DNA from 4 places in the Shewanella sp. H8 genome. Region 2 is predicted to be linked to each of the others. Evidence: predicted binding sites of a transcription regulator. Region 2 holds the regulator's gene; each other region holds the start of a gene.
The links. The regulator FliA, encoded in region 2, starts transcription of late flagellar genes. The targets are predictions, from matches to a motif close to CTAAAGNTNNNNNNNNNNNNGCCGATA.
Positions count from the first base shown of each region.

Region 1: pomA (flagellar motor protein PomA) is a predicted target of FliA. The motif match lies at 2,206-2,232, and genes of this name have one in related genera.
Region 3: ABIS04_RS15575 (DUF5610 domain-containing protein) is a predicted target of FliA. The motif match lies at 2,963-2,989, and genes of this name have one in related genera.
Region 4: ABIS04_RS10085 (VC2046/SO_2500 family protein) is a predicted target of FliA. The motif match lies at 2,419-2,445, and genes of this name have one in related genera.

Region 1 is NZ_CP157213.1:1,269,467-1,274,766, reverse strand. It holds gene ABIS04_RS05565 (flagellar motor protein MotB) at 315-1,241, opposite strand; gene pomA (flagellar motor protein PomA) at 1,245-2,012, opposite strand; gene xseB (exodeoxyribonuclease VII small subunit) at 2,363-2,599, shown strand; gene ispA ((2E,6E)-farnesyl diphosphate synthase) at 2,638-3,519, shown strand; gene dxs (1-deoxy-D-xylulose-5-phosphate synthase) at 3,542-5,300, shown strand, end outside.
Region 2 is NZ_CP157213.1:3,000,459-3,005,758, forward strand. It holds gene ABIS04_RS12960 (chemotaxis protein CheA) at 1-781, opposite strand, end outside; gene ABIS04_RS12965 (protein phosphatase CheZ) at 797-1,534, opposite strand; gene cheY (chemotaxis response regulator CheY) at 1,548-1,931, opposite strand; gene ABIS04_RS12975 (RNA polymerase sigma factor FliA) at 1,976-2,695, opposite strand; gene ABIS04_RS12980 (MinD/ParA family protein) at 2,688-3,572, opposite strand; gene flhF (flagellar biosynthesis protein FlhF) at 3,577-4,962, opposite strand; gene flhA (flagellar biosynthesis protein FlhA) at 4,992-5,300, opposite strand, start outside.
Region 3 is NZ_CP157213.1:3,610,854-3,616,153, forward strand. It holds gene ABIS04_RS15560 (iron ABC transporter permease) at 1-184, opposite strand, end outside; gene ABIS04_RS15565 (extracellular solute-binding protein) at 279-1,286, opposite strand; gene ABIS04_RS15570 (ferredoxin--NADP reductase) at 1,505-2,254, opposite strand; gene ABIS04_RS15575 (DUF5610 domain-containing protein) at 2,298-2,927, opposite strand; gene ABIS04_RS15580 (FMN-binding glutamate synthase family protein) at 3,335-4,822, shown strand; gene ABIS04_RS15585 (hypothetical protein) at 4,965-5,159, shown strand.
Region 4 is NZ_CP157213.1:2,323,717-2,329,016, reverse strand. It holds gene queE (7-carboxy-7-deazaguanine synthase QueE) at 1-493, shown strand, start outside; gene ABIS04_RS10105 (PLP-dependent cysteine synthase family protein) at 560-1,621, opposite strand; tRNA gene ABIS04_RS10100 (tRNA-Tyr) at 1,983-2,067, opposite strand; tRNA gene ABIS04_RS10095 (tRNA-Tyr) at 2,097-2,181, opposite strand; tRNA gene ABIS04_RS10090 (tRNA-Tyr) at 2,270-2,354, opposite strand; gene ABIS04_RS10085 (VC2046/SO_2500 family protein) at 2,480-2,977, shown strand; gene ABIS04_RS10080 (DUF406 family protein) at 3,111-3,398, shown strand; gene ABIS04_RS10075 (EAL domain-containing protein) at 3,739-5,300, shown strand, end outside.

The sequences.
Region 1 (5,300 bases), 1.7 Mb from region 2:
GCATCTAACGAAGGATAAAGGACTTTGAAACCCGCCAGAATGGAGTCTCTCAGGTATTCCACTTCTGTGTTACATCGATTTAAAAGGGAACAACCATTTCTACATCAATGTGCCTTGAATTGAAAAACCTGAGAGACTCTGAACTGACCAGATATTTAATGAGATTGGTATTATAGACAACGACATAATGAATAACCTTCAGAGTCAGCATAACGTCGCTAAAAAAGCCATGTTGATAATTAAAGCAGACTTAAAACAAAAAGGGCAAGCCCTACTAAAGAGGTTGCCCTTTTGTTTATGATTAAAACGACCCACTATTCAGTAACGATAATTTCATCCGACTCTATAGGCTTACCTTGTTCAATGGATATTTCAACCCGTCGATTTCGGGCTTGATTCTCTTTAGAATCATTAGGTACCAACGGTCTATTAGATGCTTCGCCAACCACCTTCATGCGAGATTCATTAAAGCCCGAGACTTTTCTTAACTCGTGGGCCACAGCCACAGCTCGTTGAGTCGATAACTCCCAATTTGAACTGTACAGTTCATTATGGATATCTGCACCGTCAGTATGACCCGACACCGTAATAATACCAGGAACATCCTTTAATAACTCACCTATTGAACGCACAATCGGTTTAAATTTCGGTTGTAAAAAACCAGAACCTGATGCGAACGAGCCTTTTTCGCGAATACGGATGATAATTTGCTGACCTAAAGATTCAATTTCAATGGCACCATCAACAATTTCTTCATTGAGCTTTTCAGCCATTTTTTTAACTTGTTCATTGATATTTTCTTGCGAAGACGCTGCATCTTTTTTAACGGCTTCAGCTTCTTGCTGAGCGGTCGCGGCAGCATTACCGCCACGTTGTTCACCATTTTGTTTCTGAGTGCCACCCGCACTGTCATCCTCACCGGCTTGATATTCAATCGTTGGCTGAGTCATTTCATTGGTTTGTTGATTAATGATCTCAATAGGGGTGGGATCAGGTCGTCCAGGGCGAAACTCAAGCGCGATAACCGATGTTCCCTTAGGAATATCTTTCACTTCAACTTTGTTTTGTACTCCAAATGCATATTTCATTGAACCGGCAATCTGCTTAAACTTCATGACGTCCATTTCTGAGAACGCCAAAAGCAACACAAAGAAACACATTAGCAACGACATCAAGTCTGCAAAGGTAGCGAGCCACAAAGGTGCTCCCGCTGGTGGACAATCACACTTGGCCTTAGCCATGAGTTACTCTCCGTCCGTTGTGTCAATGACTCGGAGTTTTTCTGATAGGTAATTCTTCAAGAATCCTTCAATCACCCGTGGATTTTGACCATCTTGAATCGCTAGTACCGCATCCATGATTAAATTACGATTCAACAATTCTTCATTCATCCGTAATGATAATTTATCCGCCAACGGGATAGCTATCATGTTCGCAATCACGGCACCATAAAGTGTCGTTAATAATGCCACGGCCATTGACGGACCAATAGATTTAGGATCATCCATATTAGACAACATCGCCACTAAACCCACTAGAGTACCAATCATACCCATCGCAGGGGCAACATCTCCCATGGCTTTAAAAATACTAATGCCTGTTTTGTGCCGCTCTTCCGTCAATGCAATATCTTTTTCTAAAGCATTACGCACCACATCACCATCATGACCATCAACTAACATATCGACAGCTTTTTGCATAAAAGTGTTGGTAATAACCGCCTCTTCTAAGGCTAAAAAACCGCCTTTACGGGCTGCATCAGCCATGGTGACAGCTTGTTCAATCAAATCTTCAGGTTTATCTAATTTAAACATGAAGGCTTTCATACCAATCTTTATCGAACCTAAAAACTGCTTGAGGTTAAATTTCATCATCACAACGAATAAAGAGCCTGCCACAACAATCAAAACTGACGGTACATCGATAAATAATCCAACACCGCCGCTGGTTGCCATCGCGCCAATAATAAATGCAAAAGCACCGATAATACCTATTAGGGTAGCTAAATCCACAACATCTCCTCAACCGCAGTCATTACGCTGCCTATTTTTGCTACTTTATTGTGCTACGTTATGATGCATTAGCGCACGCTATATAACCCGAATAATCCGACATCATATCGTGTAAACTATCTTGCCCATCGTTATGTATTACAGCAAGAGTTGCAATACTATTTTACGTTAGCAATGTTAAACCATGACTTGTTATCGGACAAACTCCGCTCAAGTTTAGCTTGTTTTTGCATATTCTAAACAAAATTCAATAACAAAGCGTGCTGTTGAGCAAATAACCAGCGACTGTATTTGACCGATACGCTGGGCTGATATACCTTGTCACACGCTGAATGAAAGGAATATTAATCGTGGCTAAAAAACCAGAAAACCTCAGTTTTGAACAATCATTAACTGAACTTGAAACCATTGTTGCTCATTTAGAGCAAGGTGAAGTCTCGCTAGATGATGCACTTAAACAATTTGAGCGAGGCATTAAATTAGTGCGACAAAGCCAAGCCAAACTTGAGCAAGCACAGCAAAAAGTCTCTATCTTATTAAATGAAGATGATGCTGAATTAGCGCCGTTCACTGTTGAAAGTGAATAATCGTCAAATAGTGTGTATTGAATAATAGGGCTTGATACGTGTTAGCTGAAGCGATAAAAACATACCAAACACGCGTTAATGGTATTCTAAACCAACATTTAACGCAGCTTGATGATGCGGCACCAGACTTAAAAGCAGCAATGCTTCATGGGGCATTATTGGGTGGTAAACGCATTAGGCCTTTTTTAGTCTACAGTGTCGGTGAGATGCTTGGGGTTAATAGTCATGCGCTTGATAAGGCCGCTGCTGCCATTGAATGTATCCATGCTTATTCGTTAATACACGATGACTTACCGGCAATGGACAATGATGCACTTCGTCGTGGTCAACCCACGGTTCATATTGCATTTAATGAAGCCACAGCAATTCTTGCGGGTGACGCACTGCAAACCTTAGCTTTTGAAATAATGACGGCACCCTGTAGCGACTTACATCCAAAACAGCAATTAGCCATGGTTAGGGCATTAGCAAAAGCATCCGGGTATCAAGGCATGTGCGGTGGTCAAGCAATTGATCTCAGTGCCACAGATAACAGTATAGAATTAACTAGATTAACCGAATTACATAATAAAAAAACCGGGGCATTAATCAGTTGTGCCGTCGAGCTTGCTTTAATTGCTGCCGACATACCTGATGAACACTATCAATTGATGATGAAATACGCCCAAACACTTGGATTAGCGTTTCAAGTACAAGACGATATTTTAGACATCACAACAAGCACAGAAGAGCTGGGGAAACCTCAGGGTTCTGATCAGCAATCGAATAAAAGTACCTTCCCCAAATTGTTAGGTCTCGAGGGTGCCAAAGACTGTGCGGAACAACTAATACAAGATGCACTATCAGCGCTGACTAAATTACCATACAATAGCCAGTTAATTGCAGACTTCGCCCACTATATAGTTGAGCGAAGATTATAATAAAGAGTCTGAAAATCTCGCTATGAGTTTTGATATTTCTAAATTCCCAGTACTAGCTAAAGCTAATACGCCAGAAGAATTAAGGAAGTTACCTCAAGGTTTACTTCCACAAGTGTCTGATGAACTTAGACAATTTTTACTTCAGTCTGTAGGTATTTCTAGCGGACATTTTGCTTCTGGCTTAGGCACAGTTGAATTAACTGTGGCACTTCATTATGTCTACAATACCCCATTCGATCGACTAGTGTGGGACGTAGGCCATCAAGCATATCCGCATAAAATTCTCACCGATCGCCGTGAGCAAATGCACACCATTCGACAAAAGAATGGTTTACATCCTTTCCCATGGCGTGAAGAAAGCCCATACGATACCTTTAGTGTCGGTCACTCTGGCACTTCTGTTAGTGCAGCATTAGGGATGGCAATCGCCGCGGAAAAGGAAGACGCTGGGCGAAAAGTAGTTGCTGTCATTGGTGATGGCGCCATGACGGGAGGGATGGTGTTTGAAGCCCTTAATCATGCTGGCGACTTGCACAATGACATGCTTGTGGTCCTCAATGACAATGAAATGTCGATTTCAGAAAACGTTGGCGCACTTAATAATCATTTAGCACAGCTAATGTCAGGCCGTTTTTATACCACTATTCGTGAAAACAGCAAAAAAGTCCTACAAGGTATGCCCGTCATTAAAGAAATGGCTAGACGCACTGAAGAACACCTTAAAGGCATGGTAGTACCTGCTACATTATTTGAAGAGCTTGGGTTTAATTATATTGGCCCAATTGATGGCCATGATGTGGACTCCCTTGTCGAAACCTTGCGTAATATGCGTAACCTGAAAGGGCCACAAATATTGCATATCATGACCAAAAAAGGTCGTGGTTATGAGCCTGCTGAAAAAGATCCTATCGGTTGGCACGCAGTGCCTAAATTCGACCCAAGCCAGTTTAAGAAACCGGTAACAAAACCAGGTTTACCCACTTTTTCACAAGTGTTTGGTAAATGGTTATGCGATATGGCGGCCACTGATGATAAGTTAATGGCGATTACACCTGCTATGCGTGAAGGCTCTGGAATGGTTGAGTTTTCGCAGCATTTCCCTAAGCAATATTTTGATGCTGCAATTGCAGAACAACACGCAGTGACTTTAGCTGCAGGTTTTGCCTGTGAAGGTTTAAAACCTGTCGTCGCTATTTACTCGACCTTTTTACAACGTGGATATGATCAACTTATCCACGATGTTGCATTACAACGTTTACCCGTTTTATTTGCCATTGACCGTGGTGGTATTGTTGGCGCAGATGGACCAACTCACCAAGGTGCATTCGATTTAAGTTTCATGCGCTGTATTCCAAATATGATCATTATGGCGCCATCTGACGAAAATGAATGTCGCCAAATGCTTTACACTGGATATTGTTATCAAGATGGACCTGTCGCTGTTCGTTACCCTAGAGGGTCTGCAACAGGTGCCGAGCAAATTGAAACCATGACAATACTCCCTATTGGCAAAGGCGTGTTAACCCGTCAAGGCCAAAAAATTGCCATTATTAACTTTGGCACTACACTGGCAGCGGCAACAGATGCTGCTGACAAGTTAGATGCCACAGTTGCCGATATGCGCTTTGTTAAGCCGCTTGATCTAGAATTACTTGAACAAGTTGCAAACAGTCATGATGTCATTGTGACCATAGAAGAAAATGCAATCATGGGTGGAGCGGGTTCAGGAGTGCTTGAGGCATTGCACAAAATGCGTATTGAAAAGCCTGTATTGCAGATTG
Region 2 (5,300 bases):
AATCAACAAGAGGTTCAACAACAGGAGTACTTGCGGGTGGCTTAGCTGGAACAAGTGGATCAGATTTCTGTGTGAGTGAACCAGAACCGTGTAATTCATCTAGTAATGCTTCAAACTCGTCATCCGTAATTTCGTCGCTATTACTTGCCGCCGCTGGCTTTACATTATCTTTTTTAACATCAGCCGCTTTAGATGATACCGGACTTTTCCCAGTACCATGTAAAGCATCAAGTAATGCCTCAAATTCGGACTCATCAATGTCATCAATACTGCCGGAACCAGACACTCCCCCTGATGAAGAAGTAATATCTTCGATGTGTTCAGGTTCGCTGGATTCTACAATATTCTCAATAGGCTCAAGTTCTTCAACTGTCATTTCTGAAGGTAAAGGTGCGCCTGAGCTTAATAATTTGAGTTTGGCGAGTAGCTCGGAATCTGCAGAATCTTGTTCTTGCCCCTGCTGAGTTTGAGCAAACATGGTATTAATAGCGTCGACCGCTTGCAAAATAATATCCATTAACTCTGCATTTACACCACGTTTGCCCGTGCGTAATAAATCGAACGTATTTTCAGCTTCGTGACACACATCAACCATGGGTTTTAGGCTTAAAAAGCCTGCGCCACCCTTAACAGTGTGGAATCCACGGAAAATAGCATTAAGTAAATCACTGTCATCAGGATTATTTTCAAGAGCAACAAGTTGCTCTTGTAGAAGCTCTAAAATCTCGCCAGCTTCAATTAAAAAGTCCTGGAGTATCTCTTCATCAACATCAAAGGACATTAAATTGACTCCTAATTAGAAACCCAGACTTGATAGAAGATCGTCTACTTCATCCTGACCAGTCACTACATCTTCGCGCAATTCAGCATGCATGATGGGACCTTCTGCTTCTATCTTATTATCGTTTATAGTTGGCGATGATTCGGTAATATGATCACCAAATACCGTTAGCATTGAGACCAAATTACTTTCTACTTCACGAACCAAATCTATCACTCTACGGATCATCTGACCCGTTAAGTCTTGGAAGTCTTGTGCCATCAAAATTTGATTTAATAACTCACGAAGACGATTAGAATCGTGCTCACTATGGGACATAAACTGCTGAACATCATGACAAAGTGATTTAAACTCACCCAATTCGATATCACAACGCATCAATTTATCCCACATGGGAGTCACTGATTGTATGTTACTAATAATGGTATCGGCCAAAGGTAAACATTCTTCAACTGCATCCATCGTTTTATTTGCAGCTTGTTCTGTCATATCGATAACATAATTCAATCTTTCTTTAGCATCCGGTATTTCGGTATTGGCTAATTCAGATATACGGTTATCCAATTGAAAATCTTTTAGTGCACTATGGAGTTGTCGAGTTAACTTACCGACTTCTTCAAAAAGCTCACTTTGCAATGGCATTGCAAGCTCCCTGATTACATCATCGGCTTCGTCTTGCTTACCAGAAGTAAGCAGTTCAACAAGTCCTTGGGCTTGTTCGAGAGTGATTAACCCCGATATTGATGCCTGCATGACTTATCCTTTCTTATGCGAGTCGTTCAAAGATTTTATCTAACTTTTCTTTTAACGTCGCCGCGGTGAAAGGTTTAACCACATAACCATTAACACCGGCTTGCGCAGCTGCAATAATCTGTTCACGTTTAGCCTCTGCGGTTACCATTAATACAGGTAAATGCTTTAAAGAATCATCAGCACGAATCGCTCTAAGCAAATCGATACCTTGCATTCCCGGCATATTCCAGTCTGTTACCACAAAATCAAAATCACCTTTTTGCAACATAGGTAGGGCTGTTGAGCCATCATCTGCTTCTTGGGTATTATTAAATCCCAAATCTCGCAACAAGTTCTTAATGATACGCCTCATTGTTGAAAAATCGTCAACAATGAGAATCTTCATATTCTTGTCCAAGGTTTCCTCCGGTGAGCTGATACTCGTTTGCTCTAAATAAGTTATTATTCTTGTGTCCAATGCTTAAGTTTTGCTTTTAATCTGAGCATGGCCTGACTTAATATCTGGCTTACTCGCGATTCGCTAACCTCAAGGATTGAACCAATTTCTTTTAAATTTAATGCTTCGTCATAATATAACGACAACACTAAGGCATCTCTTTCTGGTAATGTTTTAATTGCTGCAACCAGCGCAGATTGGAATTGAACTTCAGCAAGTGAGTCAAAGGTTTTATCAGACGGTTCGTTGTCAGTGACTAACACATCTTGCGAAACACCAAGATCTTCTATGCCTATGATTTTACCAACAGAAACATCATTTAAGATATGATGGTACTCATCGAGCGACATATCAAGTTTTTCAGCAATTTCAGTGTCATTAGCATCACGTCCAAACTGTTGTCCTAATTCGTCAATAACCTGGGCAACACGACGATTATTACGGTGAACTGAACGTGGAACCCAGTCACCACGGCGAATTTCATCTATCATTGCGCCACGAATTCTGATTCCCGCAAAGGTTTCAAATTTAGCACCTTTACTGTTATCAAATTTAGATGAGGCTTCAAGTAACCCCATCATCCCAGCTTGTAATAAATCATCAAGTTGCACCGATGCTGGTAATCTTGCCAGCATATGATGGGCAATTCTTTTTACCAGCGGTGCATACTGTTCAACAATAGACGTTTTGTTATCGAACTGAGTATACGCAGCGGCTTTATTCACTCGTTGTTCCTTCTTCTTGTATCGGTTTACGTTGTACAAGACGTTCAACAAAGAACTCTAGATGACCACCTGGCTGTTGTGGTACAGGCCAAGTCATAATTTTATTGGCTAATCCTTGGTAAGCAATAGCTGAAGGTGATTTAGGATACGCTTCAACAACTAACTTTTGCTTACGAACAGATTTTCGTAAATTTTCATCAAATGGAACAGTTGCCACTAATTCTAAAGCAACATCTAAGAATCTATCCGTTACTTTACTTAGTTTAGCAAATAATTCCATACCTTCTCGTAAACTACGCACCATATTTGCTACAATTTTGAAGTGGAACACACCATGTTCACGACTTAAAATTTTAATCAATGCATAGGCATCAGTAATTGACGTAGGTTCATCACATACTACAATTAATACATCTTGTGATGCACGAGAAAAACTCAGCACCATATCTGATATGCCTGCCGCAGTATCCACAATTAAAATATCGAACTGAGTACGCATTTCACTAAATGCTCGGATTAACCCAGCATGTTGTGCTTGTGTTAACTCAACCATCGCTTGAGAACCTGACGTTGCAGGAACAATGCCAATACCTTTAGGCCCGCGTACAATGATGTCATCTAATTCGGCATCACCGGACAAAACATGAGATAAATTTTTCTCCGCACGTATCCCAAGCATGACATCGACATTGGCTAAACCTAAATCGGCATCAAGAACTAATACACGTTTGCCCTTTTCAGCTAACGCTACCGCGGTATTAATTGACACACTGGTTTTGCCCACTCCGCCTTTACCACCGGATACGGCAATTACTTTTACTTTATCGTTATTTGGTTGATTCATCATACGTAAACCACTTGCTTGATCCCGAGTCATATTTTCACTCAAATGCATAGGCTGTGTCATTAGACCACACTGGGTCTTGTGACGTCTGTTGTTCTTTTTCGTTTAATGCTGCTAATGCTTGCTTCGCTAATTCTAATGTATCAGCCACTTTCATGTCTTCAGGAACACGTTGACCGTTTGTAACATAACTCAATGGTAACTCATTTTGAATCAATACGCTCAATGCACCTGCAATTGATATCGATTCGTCTAATTTAGTCAAAATAGCACCAGATAATGGAATCCGCTTAAAGTGCTCTACAGCATCTTGTAATACACGACGTTGACCTGTCGCAGATAATACTAAGTAACTCCGAATAGGGATCCTACTGTTTGCAGTCAAATTATCAAGTTGTTGATACAGACGCATGTCACGTTGTCCCATACCTGCTGTATCAATTAACACTAATTTACGATTTCTAAACTGATAAAGAATTTGTTCCAACTCAGTTAAATCATTTGCTTGCTTAACTGGGCAGCCCATAATTTTCCCATAAGTCGCTAATTGGTCATAGGCACCAATTCGATAATGGTCTGTGGTAATTAATGCAACTTGTTCTGGGCCATGATGGGCAGCAAATCTTGCTGCTATTTTAGCTAAAGATGTTGTTTTACCGACACCAGTAGGTCCAACAAATGCCACAACACCACCACGTTTGACAATATCATCACCTTGATTATCAAGTAGATTAGCTAAACTTTGTGGTAACGCTCTCACTAAATCTGCTGGAGAGTAATGTTGACTTAATCCTGCTAGTTTAGCAGCTACTGCTGGAGAAAACTCAGCTGCAATCAATTTGCTTTCAAGCATGGCACCAACCGGGTCGGTGCGCTTTTTTTGATCCTTCATTAATGAGGATACTTGATGGGTCAAAAGGCTTCGTAATGAAGCCATCTCTTCGCGCAACTCTTCCATATCAGCAGATTGATTTTTATTGGTTCTTTTAGAATGTTCCGCGGTGGTTTGTGGTTGAAAAGTTGCAGCTGATTTAGCTGGCTTTGCGCCTTCTAATTGACGAGCCCATTCAGGTAATTCTGGCTCATCTTGACGCACTGACATCTGCTGAGTCATGCGGTTATGCTGTTTTTCAAGTAATGCTTGCAGTGAGTCAGCCGCTGGCGGTGGACTAACCTTAGATTGAGCTTTTACAGCAGGTTTAGCACCTAGTGATACTCTATCGTCACTCACATCCATAAAACTGCTGGTCGGCGCTTGTGACGCAATAGCGGCTTTAGGTTCGTCATAATCAACCGCCGCGACAATTTCTATCCCGCCAGTGACTTTCTTGTTTGACATAATGACAGCGTCAGAACCTAGCGTTTCTTTAACTTGGGCCAATGCTGCGCGCATATCTTTGGCAAAAAATCGTTTAATTTTCACTTATGCACCTCTAAAAACTGACATTATCACTATTGACCTACAGCTGAAACAATTCGTATTTGCTTCTCGTCTGGTATTTCTTGATAAGAAATCACTCGTAAATTTGGAATAGTGTATTTAACAAATCGTGACAGCGTTGACCTAAGCATGCCAGATGTCAATAAAATGGCTGGTTGCCCTACCATTTCTTGCTTCTGAGCAGCATCTAATAACGACTGCTGCATACGCTCTGCAAGGCCCGGTTCAATATTAGGTCCTTCACCGCCGGTAGCCTGCATAGACTTATGCAACATCTGTTCCAACTCTGGCGCCAATGTAATGACAGGGATTTCAAGTTC
Region 3 (5,300 bases), 610 kb from region 2:
CAACAAACAACATTAATAATAAACTATTAGCAATATATGTCGGCAGTACCGTATTGAACAAATGGCTGAATACCGCTTGATCGGGAAGCATGGCTTGCACAATTAAGGCAACCAGCGGCAATATGAGTATCGCTGCAATAAAATAACCAGTAAGCGACCAGCTTCTGGTTAAGCCTAAAATCATAAATAATACCGAATTAACTCAGCGCACTAACGATATATGTTCGATAATGCGCTGATAATATTTAAACTAATTGACGTATGTGTTCGAGATTCAATTAAAGATCAAACTTCACTTCATCAAGTAATGTCACCGCGGCATGATGAAACTCAGCCAACTTATAGATAGGTAAGCTGTCTGCTTTAAATTCGCCCCAAGACGCAACTAGTTCAGACGGTGCAACATCTGCCTTAACGGGATATTCCATATTCACTTCCGCATACATTTTTTGTGCAACGTCTGAAGTGAGGAACTCCATTAATTTAATGGCGTCGTCTTTATGCGGTGAATGTTTGGCTAATGCCATACCTGAAACATTGACATGTGCGCCACGATTTTGTTGATTTGGGAAATTAATCTCAACCGCTTCAGCCCAACTTTTTTGGTTTTTGTCCATTAACATTTTGCCGAAGTAGTAACTATTACCAATGGCAACATCACACATACCTTCTTTAACCGCTAACACTTGATCCCGATCGTTACCTTGAGGCTTACGTGCTAGATTGGCCTTAACGCCTTCTAACCAGGTTTTGGTTTTCGCTTCACCATCATGGGCAATCATCGACGCCACTAATGCTATATTGTAAGGGTGCTTACCGCTGCGAGTACAAATTTTGCCTTTGTATTCTGGTGTGGCTAAGTCTTCATAATCAATATCAATTTTACCGCTGCGTTCTTTTGAGGAATAGACATTACGCACCCGCATTGTGAGCGCATACCAATCATTTTGTTGCGAACGGTATTGAACAGGAATATTAGCGTCAATCACCTTGCTATCAACGGGGGAAACAAGGTCTTTATCCACTAAATCCATTAAACGAGAAAAGTCAGATGTTAACACTACGTCTGCTGGAGATAATCGACCTTCACGCACCATACGTTCTGCAATACCGTCTTTAGCAAAAACCACGTTAACGTCGACACCACTTTGTGCAGTAAACTTTTCTAAAATAGGCTCAATCAGAAAAGCCTGACGATAAGAGTAAACCGTTAATGCATCAGCGGCATAGACTGAAGAAGTCACACTCGCTAAGCCTAAGAATGCGACACTTTTTAGCAATTTCATTAATTAACGCTCCCTAATTAAAACAATATTCGTCACTACAAATCTAATTGATATTGATAATGGTTATCAATTACAACAGGATAAGTGATCAAATCAAAAGGAGCAAGTATTGTTTCAATATCACACTAGAAACGAGCTAAGTTGAAAATGACACAATTAGATTATCCATCAGAATGACAAATGAGGAATATAGGGTTAAATCTATATTAATGAATATATTACCAGTATTTTTCTACTGTAATCTGCCCTGGTGCCCGTCGAAGATTTTTAACCAATCCCTTATCAATTAAGGCCGTTTGAGCATCTGTGATCATTCCAGGATTACCACAAACCATCATTTGCGAGTGTTCGGCATTAATTTCTAATCCGGCTTTTTGCTCAATAAGTCCGCTGTTAATACCGTCAGGTATACGACACGATAAACCATCGGGATAATCTTCTCGGGTGACAATTGGAATAAACACGAACTGTTGAGGGTATTTTTTAACAAATTGCTTAATTGTCTCTAAATAGGCTAAATCTTCTGCAAGCCTGACACCATAAACCAGTATGACTTTTTCAAAGCGCTGCCAGGGTTCATCTGTCGCTAACATTGAGATAAAAGGACCAACTGCGGTGCCCGTTGCCAAAAACCACAGGTGCTTACCTTGCAATGCACCATGAGGCACTTCTTCTAAGGTCATAAAACCCGCGGCTTTGGATGACACTTCGATAGTGTCGCCAGGCTTTAATGCTTTTAGATCTGGTGATAACTGTCCATCTTCTACTGCTACGGCCAGTACTTCTACATAATCCGTACCGGGTGGATTAACAAGAGAATAGGCACGAGCTACACGCTTATCATCACGCATTTGACTGAGTTTAATAAATTGACCTGCGATAAAAGGTTCGACATCGGCTTTGATACGCAACGAGAATAATTTATCATTCCAATCAATGCGTTCAATTACCTTTCCCGTAGTCCACATAGTCCAGTCCTTATCAATGGGAGCCAAACTTCATCATAAGAGACTAAGTAGCTTGAGTCACGCTTTGTGATTCATCTTTACTCGAGTTGTCTTGTTTGAATTGTGCTAATCCTTGTTGGATCAACTCATACGTTTTATCAATATTAGTGGCAATATCACCCTCTAATACTTTTAAACCTGACAATATGTCACTGGCTTCTTTAAAACCTTGACCAATCGCATCACCAATTTTTACCACAAAACTATCTACTTGCTCATCGAGCCCCATTGATGAGTTTTGTTGTTGGTGTACAGAAAAAAACTTAGTTGCAAAGCTCAAAATGCGATCTGCTGTCGCTTCTGGCGAATAGTCGACCCCACTATCAATACTCTTTTGCACCGAGTCTTCTCCCAGCGTTGGTGCGAGCTCTTCATTAATGGCTTCAATCGCGGCTCGATAAAGTAATGCCATAGACTTGTCACCAGCAGCAATACTCACTTCTTCTTGAGCAGCAAGAATAGTGTTGTTCATCATTTGACGACTGAGTTGATTGGCAGAAACCTTGGTTGATGAATTTACCGCTGAGTTGTTATTTTCAGCCGCTTGATTTGATGACGTCGAAATGCCGACTGAAACATCTTTACTGTCCCTTGTGTTGCTCGTCGCTATTGAAGTGGTATTTTTAATGTCCATAATAATATCTCATTTGGAATGACCGATAGCTTAATTATCGACCAACAAATGAATATCTGTAGTCACAAATGACAAATAAACAATTTAAATGATCACAGCTAAGAAATTACAGCTTTACTGTAGTGTGTGATAATCGTTTCATAGCAAGACCAAAATTTTAACGATATAGTGATTCTCTATTTGATATAGAGAACATTACTAGCAAATAGGATTGATTAGTCATTAGGGTCAGTTGATCTTTCAAGGTTGGTTTTGCAGCGAATTGTTGGTCATTACTTAAACATGAACTATAAGTCGGAGACTTTGTGGTGTAGTTATTCTACATAAAAAGTCGATAACGCAGTAAAAACGACCTAAAGACCCTAGTACTAAATCATTAATATCGAATTCTATTTAAGGACAATACTATGCCGCAACAACACTGGTTTATGTGGGGAATGGATATTTTTTCGGGTCTTTTTTTAGTGTTATTTTGGCTATTACTCATCGCGATAATTTACATGTTTATTGCTGATAAACTGCAAACCAAACAAGCCATTCGCCACAACTACCCTGTTATCGGTCGGTTTAGGTATATTTTAGAAAAACAAGGTGAATTTTTTAGACAATACTTTTTTGCTCAAGATAGAGAAGAGCTACCTTTTAATCGCGCTGAACGCAGTTGGATATATCGTGCAGCCAAAAATGTTGACCGGACTATTGCGTTTGGGTCAACTCAAGTATTGGATAAACCGGGTACGGTAATGTTCATGAACTCAGCATTTCCAATCAGCGATCATGAAAAATATAACACCATACCGGTAACCATTGGACCAAACTGCCAGCACCCTTACACTACCGATAAAATTTGCCACGTTTCAGCGATGAGTTTTGGGGCTTTGTCTCGTCCAGCGGTGACAGCATTATCTCATGGCGCCGCAAAAGCAGGTTGCTGGCTCAATACTGGCGAAGGTGGATTAAGCCCTTATCACCTTAAAGGGCATTGTGATTTGGTATTCCAGATAGGCACTGCTAAATACGGCGTCCGTAACGAGCAAGGCCATTTAGATCCGCAAAAGCTCAGCGACATGGCGGCGCATCCAGAAGTCAAAATGTTTGAAATTAAGTTAAGCCAAGGCGCGAAACCCGGTAAAGGCGGTATTTTACCTGCCATAAAAGTTACCGAAGAAATTGCAACTATTCGCGGGATCCCTGTCAGACAAGACTCGATTAGTCCTAATGGCCATATTGAGTTACACAATGTTGCAGACATCGTCGATATGATAAATCAAATAAGAGATATCACCGGAAAACCAACAGGCATTAAGGCTGTGTTGGGTGATATGTCTTGGGTAACTGATTTCCTAGATGAAATTGAACGTCGCGGCATTGAACATGCACCAGACTTTTTTACACTAGACAGTTCAGATGGTGGTACCGGCGCAGCACCACAAGCCCTAATGGACAATGTAGGCTTACCATTAAGACAAAGCTTACCGCTACTGGTTGACTTATTGAATGAACGCGGCTTTAAGCAACGCATTAAAATTATCGCCACAGGTAAAATGATCATGCCATCATATGTCGCATGGGCTTTGGCCACTGGTGCTGACTTTATCGCTTCAGCTCGTGGAAATATGTTTGCTTTAGGCTGTATTCAATCTTTGCAATGTAATAAAGATACTTGCCCAACGGGAATCACAACTCACAATACACGGCTACAATACGGTTTAGATCCTAAAGATAAATCAGCACGAGTCGCAAACTACAATCACTTTTTGCATTACGATTTAAACATGATCGCACATTCATGCGGCGTTACAGATCCAAGATATTTAACTCGCCACCATGCTCGTATAGTCGAATCATCTGGTGTAGCAGTAACCTTAGATAAGCATTATCGCCACATGCAATAAAAAAACGGACGAACGTTCAATAAAAAATTAGAGCGGGTCATTAGATTGCCGAAAATTAATATAAGGTGTAGAATATAGTTGATATGGATCACATTAAAAGGCCTTAGTGTGATTTTGAATAGGCGCCAATCCAGAGGATTTCGTGTTGAATATAAAAACCGCTGCCGTAAACATAAATACGCAAAGCTTAAGTTTAAGTTGCAAAAACTGTAATCGAATGACAGAAATCGAAGGCGAATTAGTGTGTTTTGAACAAGGCAAAATTAAGCGTTTAACACTGGATCCTTCTCCAGCTGTACTGATCAAAATGGTGTGTATTGCTTGGCAGAAAAAATAATCTATCTTAACTAGCAATAGTATTCATCATTTAAGTATCCACTCATTATATCCCAATCAACTCCCTCATTTTTGAAATGGTAAATAAACCTAATATCAGCGATGAATAACTTATTATCATGAATTAATAAGGGTTTGATGA
Region 4 (5,300 bases), 680 kb from region 2:
GGTTGATGGTACTATCGGCCGATGGGCTGATCATACTGGTGGCACATTATTACAAGCGTTCAAGGACAAGGGATTTACTGCTAAACATATTGTGTTAACCGGTGGAGAGCCGTGTTTGTATGATTTAACTGAGTTAACTCAGGATTTTATTGCAGCAGGGTATCAGATCCAGATTGAAACCAGTGGCACTTTTGAAGTGAAATGTCATCCAGATGTGTGGGTCACGGTATCTCCTAAAATCAATATGAAAGGGGGCTATAAGGTGCTAGAACAAGCATTGAACCGTGCCAACGAAATTAAACACCCGATAGCCACAGAGAATCATATTGAAGAGTTAGATGCACTATTAATCGGCATCGACATCAGTGATAAAACTATTTGTTTACAGCCGATCAGCCAAAAGGCTCGCGCTACAGAATTAGCGATGAAAGTGTGTATTGCACGTAATTGGCGTTTGTCTATTCAGACTCATAAATATTTGAATATTGATTAATGCTACTGGTTGATAAATACAAAAATGCCGTTGCTTATAACAACGGCATTTTTGTTGATAATATTGCTATATCAATAATCCAGTATCATTAAATTTCAACAGCTTATCTTGGTAATGTTTAAAGCAGCCAATATTGCTGTTAACCCATTCAGGGTCATAATAAGTATCTAAATAACGATCGCCTGAATCACAAATTAAGGTCACAATTGAACCTGTTTGTCCTGCTTGACGCATTTTAGTCACGAGCAATAATGCACCGTACAAATTAGTGCCGGTCGAAGCGCCTGTTTTACGACCAAGGAGTTGCTCTAACCATTGAATTGTCGCAACTGAGGCTGCATCGGGAATTTTTATCATACTATCAACAACGCCCGCAATAAATGAAGGCTCAACTCTTGGACGTCCTATACCTTCAATCTTACTGTTTTTGTTGCAAACAATACTGGCATCGCCACTGTTAAAGTAATCATAGAAGACAGAGTTTTCTGGGTCGACAACACACAATTGAGTTGTTTGTTGTTGGTAACGAATATAACGACCAATAGTAGCGCTAGTGCCACCAGTTCCCGGACTCATCACAATCCATGTTGGGATAGGATGGGGTTCTTTTTCCATCTGATTAAAAATTGAATCCGCAATATTGTTATTTCCTCGCCAATCCGTAGCACGTTCTGCATAAGTAAATTGATCAATGTAATGGCCCTTCAATTCATTGGCTAAGCGTGCCGATTCAGGGTACATCTGACTGCCGTTTTCTACGAAATAGCATTGACCACCATAAAATTCAATTTGTTGGATTTTCTTTTTTGCTGTCGTGCTTGGCATTACTGCAATAAAAGGTAACCCAAGTAAGCGGGCAAAATAAGCTTCTGATACCGCTGTACTGCCTGATGAGGATTCTATAATCGGCGTGTTTTGTTTTATCCAGCCATTACATAAGGCATATAAAAATAGTGATCGGGCCAGGCGGTGCTTTAAACTGCCCGTTGGGTGAGTGCTTTCATCTTTTAAGTAAACATCAATGCCAACAAGTTGGGGAAGATCTAACTTAATAAGATGTGTATCTGCTGAACGTTGATAATCGGCTTCTATTTTTGCGATGGCCTGATTGACCCAAGTTGATGACATGCAAGGACACTCGTTATTCCAAAAAGGAATAAATAATAACTAAAATGTTAGTGTGTGAATAGTGCTTATGGTCACAAAGGAGTGTTAATCATCGTAAACATGACCGAACCAAATGTGGATATCGATATAGATAGTAAAACCACGATCAAACAAATATTAAATGATAATGGTCGTAGAAATATACACAACTGTATTTGACTGATTGAGTCGGGAGTTATTTATATAAAATTCGATGAATTTTGCCGGTCAAAGCAGGGAAATGAGAACGTTACACTGAAGAAAATAATATAGTAGGGCAGGTATTAAAGATAACGAGATTAGTGTTTGGAAGTGGAAGTAGCAGATAAACTAAGATGTAAAATGGTGGAGGGAGAAGGATTCGAACCTTCGAAGGCTGAGCCGTCAGATTTACAGTCTGATCCCTTTGGCCACTCGGGAACCCCTCCACTGCAAGATAAATAGGAATAAAGAAAGATGGTGGAGGGAGAAGGATTCGAACCTTCGAAGGCTGAGCCGTCAGATTTACAGTCTGATCCCTTTGGCCACTCGGGAACCCCTCCACATATTTTCTTTTTTCTTACTCTCTTTTTACATTCTAACTCTTTACAGCATTAATACTTTTAAATTGAAACTTTGAAGCAACGCAAATGGTGGAGGGAGAAGGATTCGAACCTTCGAAGGCTGAGCCGTCAGATTTACAGTCTGATCCCTTTGGCCACTCGGGAACCCCTCCTCAATTGCGGCCGCCATAGTAGTCAGAAACCTTTTGTATGTAAAGTATAAAATTGAATATATTCCTAAAGTTTATGACTGTTTGGTCGATAAATTAGCATCGAGCATAAGTAGTGATGTTTTTATATGCAAATTGAATCAACATTAGTCAATGAATTACAAATAGGAAACCGATTAAACGCCGCGATTGAACATAATCGTCGCGGTGAATTTGGTTTGCTATTGGCTATGTTGTCAGTTGACGCTCGTGATATGGCGCAATTTCAATTTGATAACGATGTAGAAATCACTCAAAAACTACGTAATAAATTTTCTGTACCGCAGCCACAGTTGTTGGTTGATGACATATCTGTCCACCCAGACACCACCGACAACGCTACTGTGTTTCAGCAACATGGTGCTAAGCAGTTTCACCTTCAACAAGCATTAACACCTGAAGCGCTAGTCATTAGAGGCTCACAACCAGATTCAATGATCGAAGTGTTGAATAACTGCGATTACCTGACAAAAAATAAAGCCATTAATGCTTACCAACAACACACACCATTAGAAGATATGAATTTTCTGGATCAATTAAGCACCCAACGAAAGATTTCTGAAACTATATCGCACCAATTTGCTTAACCGTTGAGCTGTAAATTTTGATGTTAATAACATCTAATTAATATTTGTGGTAATTGTGAGGATGACTAGTAAAAATCATTCAAAACTACGATATATTTACACTGATAATTATCGATATTGACGGAGTAAACTAATGATTAAACAAATTAAACAGCAACAGGGTAACGTCAGTGACAGTTGTACTGAGTGCGGCAGTTATGTTGATATTGGTGCCGTTGTTGAAGCTGACGATACGTTATTAGTATTAAACTTTTCCGGTGATGATGCATTGGTGCAAGCTCAAGCGATGCAAACAACAGCGCAACAACGTTTTAGTGACACCAAAGCTAACCTTGTCGATAAAGATAATATGATTACTCTAACGTTGGATTTTACTTTTAGTGTAGAGAAAATGATTTTTCAACTTGAAAATGAGCTTTAATTTTAGTCTATGTTAGTGGTTAATAGAAGGGTACCAAATTATTGTTGTTAAAACGTTTTTTTGGGTATAGCTACACTCTACTGCAATGCTCACAAACCGTAACAATATGTAACGAAGTGATTGCTGTTTATGAGTATCGCGTGTAATGTGCTTTACTTAATCAAGGCATAGTCGTTGTTACTAATATAGTAAAGTGAATGCTTTTTAGTGCAAGTTTTGCTCCCAATGTATTGCCTAATTATTTGACTCATGCTCTTAAATTCAGTGCTAATAACAATAAATAGAACTGATTTGATGTTTTCAAAAAGTTAGGGAAATGAAGCCATTTTTCGGGATTTAAATGAATCGACAAGATCAACAGCATTTATTGGAATTAATTGTAAATTCTAATGCTAAACAACAAGGTGATTTTACAAAAACCTCTGAGTTTGTGTGTCAACTGCTGCTCGAATATTTCGCCGCATCGTTTGTGTCCGTTTGGACCCTAGGAAATAACACCGCAAATGACGGTTTAGTTGTCAATGATAATTCTATTGTCGATGGTAGTTGTGTATGTGAGCATACTTTAGTTGCCAGTCAAATAGCTGATCAATTAGTTCATGTGTCTAATCTGAGAACAACAGCTATTGAACCTCAATATTTTGATGAATTGCGTTCCCACCGCTATATCTTATCCAATGGTAATTCTCAGATTAATCTAATTCACACATTTTCTGAGTACTACCAGCATCATAACATTGTCACTAGTGTTGATATTGCCATTCGAATTAATGGCCATATTGAAAGTGTACTATCGATTGAAAACTGCGAAGAGATAAATTGGCTAGATTCTGATATTCAATTTGCTATTCAATGCGCTGACCAATTAGCGTTAGCATTAGCGACTCGCTACTCCTATGACAGCAACGAACAAATTTATCTATTGCGAAATGCAACTGAACAATCTGACCATGTGGTCATGCTGATAAATACCGATAGTCGTATTATTGAGTATGTTAACAGTGCCCATGAGAAAATGACCGGATTACCGCGTATCTCGGTAGAGTACAATAACGTAATTAGCCTTGATTTATTTAAGGATACACCACAGCGTCTTGACCTCCTTATTAATAAATTACACAACAATGAAACGGTCAAAGGCGACCTTAAGTTGGAACGAATTGATGGCAGTGAATATTGGTTAAATTATCACATTACCCCATTTGTGACAGAACAAGGCAAGCGTTACGCGTTGGTGTCTAGCTTCGATAATTCAGCAGAATTTTTACATAAAGCAGAATTGGAGCGTCTAGCCTGGCATTGCTCATTAACTGGGTTGCACAATCGTAGTCATTTTATCCCTATGTTAGAGCGTGCTAAAGAGGGCACGTTAATCCTGATTGATTTATTAGGCTTCAAACGTTTTAACGATACTCATGGTCATGATAATGGGGATAGTTTATTAGTAGAAATTGCGCGACGTCTAAAACATTTTGCTGTGGCAGCAAACGCAATAGATGTCGCTAGAATTGGCAGTGATGAATTTGCTGTGTTATTGCCACCCATTGAGCTTGAAACCGATACAGAGCTAATGGTTAGCAAGTTGTATTTGAATTTAGCTGCGCCATCTATAATTTCCAGAGAGAAAATAGAGCCGAAACCGGCAATTGCCGTGGTTGATATTAAATCTGTAGTCGGATTATTCTCCCCATTATCTTGTGCTGATATTACCCTACAACATGCTAAGAAAAGAAATGATGTTCATTATCAGCTATTCAATGAAAAGCTCCTCGATACCTTTACCATTAATGCAGAAATAGAGCGTGATTTACATCATGCTATTAGTGGCCGAGAGTTTGAATTGTATTATCAACCTTTAATGGACTTACAAAATAACCAATACATTGGCGCAGAAGCGTTAAT